3 regions of the Enterococcus sp. GPZ-007 genome follow, and region 2 is predicted to be linked to each of the others. Evidence: predicted binding sites of a transcription regulator. Region 2 holds the regulator's gene; each other region holds the start of a gene.
The links. Region 2 encodes LexA, which represses DNA repair genes until DNA is damaged. Its sites were predicted from a motif close to CNAACANNTGTTNG; they were not measured.
Positions count from the first base shown of each region.

Region 1: uvrB (excinuclease ABC subunit UvrB) is a predicted target of LexA. The motif match lies at 957-970, and genes of this name have one in related genera.
Region 3: AC4J95_RS07505 (Y-family DNA polymerase) is a predicted target of LexA. The motif match lies at 1,402-1,415, and genes of this name have one in related genera.

Region 1 covers NZ_JCAFYN010000044.1:6,219-8,496, forward strand. The annotation lists gene uvrB (excinuclease ABC subunit UvrB) at 1-895, opposite strand, end outside; gene AC4J95_RS17335 (amino acid ABC transporter substrate-binding protein/permease) at 1,140-2,278, shown strand, end outside.
Region 2 covers NZ_JCAFYN010000076.1:6,690-8,967, reverse strand. The annotation lists gene tkt (transketolase) at 1-154, opposite strand, end outside; gene AC4J95_RS20545 (DUF896 family protein) at 247-489, opposite strand; gene lexA (transcriptional repressor LexA) at 622-1,245, shown strand; gene AC4J95_RS20535 (hypothetical protein) at 1,348-1,614, shown strand; gene AC4J95_RS20530 (adenine phosphoribosyltransferase) at 1,707-2,219, opposite strand; gene recJ (single-stranded-DNA-specific exonuclease RecJ) at 2,234-2,278, opposite strand, start outside.
Region 3 covers NZ_JCAFYN010000010.1:58,256-60,533, forward strand. The annotation lists gene AC4J95_RS07495 (metallophosphoesterase) at 1-462, shown strand, start outside; gene AC4J95_RS07500 (nucleotidyltransferase domain-containing protein) at 482-1,240, shown strand; gene AC4J95_RS07505 (Y-family DNA polymerase) at 1,438-2,278, shown strand, end outside.

The DNA of each region.
Region 1 (2,278 bases), on a different contig from region 2:
TATCATAATTGGTTCGCTGTTCTAAACGTTGGGCTTCTAATAACTTATTATCATTACGGAGAACTTCCAACCGATCTTCCAATTCTTTTTGAATATTACTGATTGCTACTTCCATATGGTCTTCATTCGTTAAGAAGTGCGTTGCCGGGAAGATCGCTACGTGCTCTGTCTCTCCTGTAATTTCACCGGTCAGAGCATCAACTTCACGAATGCGTTCGATCTCATCGCCAAAAAATTCCACACGTAATGCACGTTCGTCACGGGATGCGGGAAAGATCTCCACTACATCACCACGAACACGAAAACGTCCACGCTGAAAATCAATATCGTTTCGTTCAAATTGAATATCGATCAAATTTCTCAACAGTTGGTTCCGATCCATTTCCATCCCAACTCGTAACGACAGGACCTGTTCCATATACTCTTTTGGCGATCCTAAACCAAAGATACAAGAAACGGATGCCACTACTATCACATCGTTCCGTTCTAACAGAGCGCTGGTAGCAGAGTGACGAAGCTTATCAATCTCATCATTGATACTCGAATCTTTTTCAATATACGTATCGCTAGACGGTACATACGCCTCTGGTTGATAGTAATCGTAGTAACTGACAAAATACTCCACCGCGTTGTTAGGAAAGAACTCCTTAAACTCACCGTATAATTGTCCCGCTAATGTTTTATTATGGGCAATGATCAAGGTTGGTTTATTGACTTCTTTGATGACATTAGAAATTGTATATGTTTTCCCTGTACCGGTGGCTCCTAAAAGTATTTGCGCTTTTTTTCCATCGACGATTCCATCGGCTAACTGTGTAATGGCCTCAGGCTGATCGCCAGCAGGCTGATATTTTGAATGAAGGTCGAACGTATTGTCCGTTACTCTTTCAATCATACAAAAATCCCCCTTTTCTATTAAATAAACAAAGATTTTCCATTTCAAAATTATAGCATACCGAACATATTTTCGCCATTTTTTATTCTTGACATTAAAAGTTCCTATAATTACACGTGTTAGGTATTCTGACATTTCATGTTATAAAAATTTTGCTTTTTTTCTCTCCGACAATGAACCCTCTTGTATTTTATCCTTAAACTAACATATAATAAACAAATGATAAGTATATAGGAGGATTATTATGAGAAAAAACAAATTAATTCCATTCGTCGTTTTCTTAATGGCAAGTATTTTCACACTTGGCTTCGCCAGTAAGACCGATGCCGCGGAAAAGACATATAAAATCGGAACGGATCTGACTTTTGCTCCTTTCGAATTTCAAAACTCTGACGGTGAATACATAGGAATCGACGTGGATTTGCTCAATCAGATCGCTAAAGATCAAAATTTCAAGGTGGATCTACGTCCGCTAGGTTTCGACAGCTCAATCCAAGGTGTACAGTCAGATCAGCTTGACGGCATGATTGCTGGAATGAGCATTACAGATGAACGTAAAAAAACTTTTGATTTTTCAGAACCTTATTTTGATAGTGGAATTCAAATGGCTGTCAAAAATGATAACAAGGATATAAAGAATTACAAAGATCTCAAAGGCAAAACCGTTTCTGCAAAAATCGGAACAGAAAGTGCCACTTTCTTAGAAAAGAACAAAGACAAATACGGTTATGATGTCAAGCTGTACGAAGCGGCAGATGCAATGTATAATGCTTTGACCAACGGAAACTCTGTAGCAATTTTTGATGACTATCCTGTACTCGGCTACGCTGTAACAAATGGTCAACCTTTCAAATTAGTAGGTGATCCAGAAGAAGGCAGTTCTTATGGCTTCGCGGTGAAAAAAGGCGAAAACAAAGAATTATTGGAGAAATTCAATAAAGGCTTGAAGGACTTAAAGGACAACGGCGGCTACGATAAAATCGTTGCTAAATATATTTCTAGCGGCTCTGGTGATCAGGCTGCTGCTTCTGAAGAAATGAAAAAAATTGAGCCAAAAAAAGATGTCTATGTCATTGCCAGTGATTCGGCCTTTGCTCCTTTTGAATACAAAGATAGCGATGGCAAATATAAAGGAATCGACGTTGACCTGTTGACTCGTGCTGCTGAGCTTCAAGGATTCAAGTTAGACATGAAGTACATTGGATTCTCTTCTGCGATGCAAGCCTTGGAATCTGGTCAAGCAGACGGAATGATCGCTGGGATGACCATCACAGATGAGCGAAAAGCTAACTATGACTTTTCTGATCCCTACTTCCAAAGCGGAATTCAGTTGGCCGTGGCGAAGGATGACAATGACATCAAGTCTTATAAGGATTTAAAAGG
Region 2 (2,278 bases):
CTGGATTGACATTCAAATGCTTCGTCCATAAAGCATAAGCCATTGGTGCTGCCCCCATTGGTAAACCTGGATGACCTGAGTTTGCTTTTTGAATTGCCTCAATACTTAACGTTCTAATTGTGTTTACACCTAGTTGATCGATTTTGTCGAACAAGTTAGTTCCTCCTTTTTGGTCATAAATACTTTAATTACAGATTTATTGTAACCGATTTATTATGACTTTTCAATCACTTACCAACAAAAGATTTACTTTCTGTTGTGTAATCCTTTTTTCTTTTGAATCTTTTTAAGCTTTTCAGGAGTCACATCGTTGCCCACTGGGTCAACGACCTTCATTCCTTCTATGTGATGGCGCATTCCGCTACGAAATGAAGCAATGTACTCTTCACGCAAAACCTTTTGTTCATGTGCTTCTGCATCTGTTAAACCCACGGTTTTCTTTTTCTTTGCTAATTCGTTAATTCTTGCAATTGTTTCATCATTGATCATCCTTAGCACCTCTTTTCCCCTTATAATTATACATAAAAAAAAATAAGTTGAAAGTACCAAGAAATACGAACGCTTGTTTGATTTGTTTGAATAACTATGCTACACTAAAAAAAACGAAAGAAGGTGCGGGCATTGGCAAAAAGAACGGAAACAAAACAGTTAGAAGTTTTACGTTTCATTCATGAACGCGTTGAAAATAAAGGTTATCCACCAACTGTGAGAGAAATCGGAGAAGCTGTAAATCTTTCATCTACTTCTACAGTCCATGGCCATTTATCCAGATTAGAAAAGAAAGGTTGGATCCAGCGAGACCCAACAAAACCAAGAGCAATCGAATTAACTATGGTTGGTTTAGAAAAAATTGGAGCTACCCCGCAAGTTATACCTATGTTAGGGGTTGTTACCGCCGGGGAGCCAATTTTAGCAGTAGAAGAAGCATCAGATTTCTTCCCAGTTCCTCCAGATCTTTCAAGTGAGGAAGGCAGCCTATTCATGTTGACGATTCGTGGAGATAGTATGATTAATGCGGGGATCTACGATGGTGACCATGTCATTGTTAGAAAGCAATCGACAGCGACCAATGGTGAAATCGTAATCGCTATGACTGACGATAATGAAGCGACTTGTAAGAGGTTTTACCGCGAAGCTGATTACATTCGCTTGCAACCAGAAAATGATGAGTTAGCACCATTAATTTTCGACAATGTATCTATTCTTGGAAAAGTTGTCGGCTTGTACCGTAATCATATCTATTAATCGGAATTTACTTCCGATTATTTTTTTCTTTACAAAACGAACAAACATTCGTATAATGATTATACAAACACACGTTCGTATTATTATTAGGAGTGATTATTGATGAAAGCAGTAAGAAGATTTGGTTTGATTATCGCTGTATTGTTACTAGGTTTATTGATTGGTAAGTTAGGTTCCTTAGCTACGATCGTCATTTTCTCTGGTTTGTTTCTTGTCTGGTTTATGTTGTGGGATGAACGCAAGTATGCTCAGCATTACGCTGAACGTCAATACGATGATGATAATATAGATGAAGAGTTTTACTATAAAGAACCTGCCGAAGATTTTTATTATGTGACTTATGATCATCATTATCACAAATCGGCTTAATTTCAATTTTCAAGCTGCTGGATAAAATCTAGCAGCTTTTTTTAATTTTGAATAGTAAAAAAGCTGGAGATTATTTCTCCAGCAATCTATTCTTAATAGTTCATTAAAGTTAAAATATCGTACCCTTGAATTTTGTCACGACCATGTAATTCTTCAAGTTCGATCAAGAAAGCACACCCAACTACGATTCCGCCGAGTTTCTCAACTAATTCAATCGTCGCCTTTATTGTTCCGCCGGTAGCTAACAGATCATCAGTGATCAATACACGTTGTCCTGGTTTAATCGCATCACTATGGATCGTCAAAGTGTCTGTGCCATATTCTTTTTCATATTCTACTTCAATAACTTCGCGAGGTAATTTACCTGGCTTACGCACCGGTGCGAAACCTAAGCCTAATTCAAATGCCACCGGACAGCCCACAATAAATCCTCGCGCCTCTGGTCCAACTACCATGTCGATTTGTTTTTCATTTGCGTAGTTGACGATTTGTTTGGTTGCTTCACGATATGCTTCTCCGTCCGCCATAAGTGGTGAAATATCGCGGAAAATGATCCCTTCTTTAGGATAATCTGGGATACTAGCAATATAATCTTTCAAATTCATTTCGGTATTTCCTCCTAGCTTTTCAGCCAATTTCTAATCGTTTGAATATCATTCATCAA
Region 3 (2,278 bases), on a different contig from region 2:
CACAATAATAAGGAAGAAGTTGTAGAACGGCCGACATCTGAAATCTACCAATTTTTAAATAAGGATGAATTTTTATTGTTGGATCTAACCGCAGAAAATCCACTCCAGCAAGCTCAAAGGTATTTTGATCAAATGACGTTGAAACAACAGATGGAAGGGATCGTTATTAAACCGGAGCGGCAGAAAAACAATGCTGCGCCTTTCTTGAAGGTTCGAAATGAGGCTTATCTGACGTTGATCTATGGATACACTTATCGCAGCAAACAGCAATATCAAACGCTGATCAAAGGGAAAAATGTTTATCATAAATTACGGACTTCGATCAAGGAATATGAGCTTGCACAGGAATTATTAAAAATTCCAGCAGCGCAGTTAACGGCGGAAAACAATGAGTATTTAAATCTGTTAGCCAATTTATTGTTTGAAATGGATAAGGAAGGATCATTAGATCCGCGACTTTAATCAATAAGGAGGGATGGAAATGAAAGCAAGAATCAAACAAGCATTACGAGAAATCGAAAAGCGAGAAAACATTGAAATTCTTTATGCAGTCGAAAGCGGCAGTCGTGCTTGGGGATTTCCATCTAAAGACAGTGACTATGATGTTCGCTTTATCTATCGACGGGAAAAAGACTGGTACTTGAAGCTGGAGAAAACGGCGGATCATTTAGAATTTCCGATCGATGCACAATTAGATATTTGTGGTTGGGATTTAGATAAAACACTGAAGCTGCTGCAAAAGAGTAATCCTGCGCTATTAGAATGGTTGCATTCGCCAATTGTTTATCAAGCGGACGGACAGTTCATTATTGAGTTGAGTGCTTTGAGTGAGAAAGACTTGAATGAACAACGGCTAATCTATCACTACCTTCACATGGCTGATGGAAACTATCGAGAGTATCTGAAAAAAGAGTACGTTCGAATCAAAAAATATTTTTACGTACTGCGTCCCGTATTGGCCTGCATGTGGATAAAAGAATACCATCAAAGACCGCCTGTTGAATTTGAAAAACTGCTGGAGCTGCCAGATTTATCGCCGGAATTGTTAAAAGTGATCAATGAACTTTTATCTCGGAAAAAAAGCGGGGACGAGTTAGACACAGAAATGGCCATTCCACAGCTGAATATCTTTTTGGAACAGCAGTTGCAGTTTTTTACCGAATATGTAAAAAGACTTGATAAAAATCCTAAAATTGATTCAGCTGATTTGAACTATTTTTTCTTAAAATGGGTAAAGTAGACGTTAATCTTAATAGGAAATTTTGTAGGCGAGGGGACTCAATTGAGTCCTCCTCGTTTTTCTGCATTTAGGGAAGAAGCAGGGAGGCATGATTAAAAATTGCTATGGATTCTTTATAAGTAAATCATTGACAAAAAAACAGAATACTTTTAAACTAAAAACGAACATACGTTTGCTTTTTTTAGAAGGTGGTTTTGATGAACGTTTACGAAGGGGAACCTGTCAGAGATGTTTTCTGCATGGACTCCAAAAGTTTTTATGCCAGCGTGGAATGTATTGAGCATGGCTTGGACCCACTGAATGACCTATTAGTTGTCATGAGTGGCGATCGGGAAAATGCCGGTTTAGTTTTGGCAGCAAGTCCGATGGCAAAACAAGAGTTAGGCATTAGTAATGTTAGCCGAGGGTTTGAGATTCCGAATCATCCTAAGCTTCATATCGTGCCGCCGCGGATGACGCTGTATATTCAATACCACATGCGCATCCAAGAGATTTTTCGTTCATATATGGCAGAAGAGGACATTCATACATATAGCATTGATGAACAATTCGGTGATTTGACCCATAGTTGGAAGTTGTTTGGCAAAAGTTCGGCTGAAGTCGGAATGAAGATTCAGAATGAAATTATTGAAAAACTTGGTATTTATACTTCATTAGGGATGGGCGATAATCCTTTATTAGCGAAAATAGCGATGGACAATGAAGCAAAGAAAAATAAAAATCGGTTTGCACAATGGCATTATCAGGATGTGCCGGAGAAAATTTGGCCGCTGCGTTTAAGTGATTTTTGCGGCATCGGATATCGAATGGAGCGGCGTTACCAGATGATGGGACTCAAGACGATGGGGGATCTGGCACACACAGATCCTTTTGTTTTAAAAAATCATTATGGTGTGATGGGTATGCAGCATTATATGCATGCATGGGGAATTGATCGCTCAGTTCTTTCTCAAAAGGATTTGTATCCTACTAAGGAAAAATCAATCGGGAATTCTCAAGTTTTACCGAAAAATTATGCTCATAAGGGAGATATTTTGA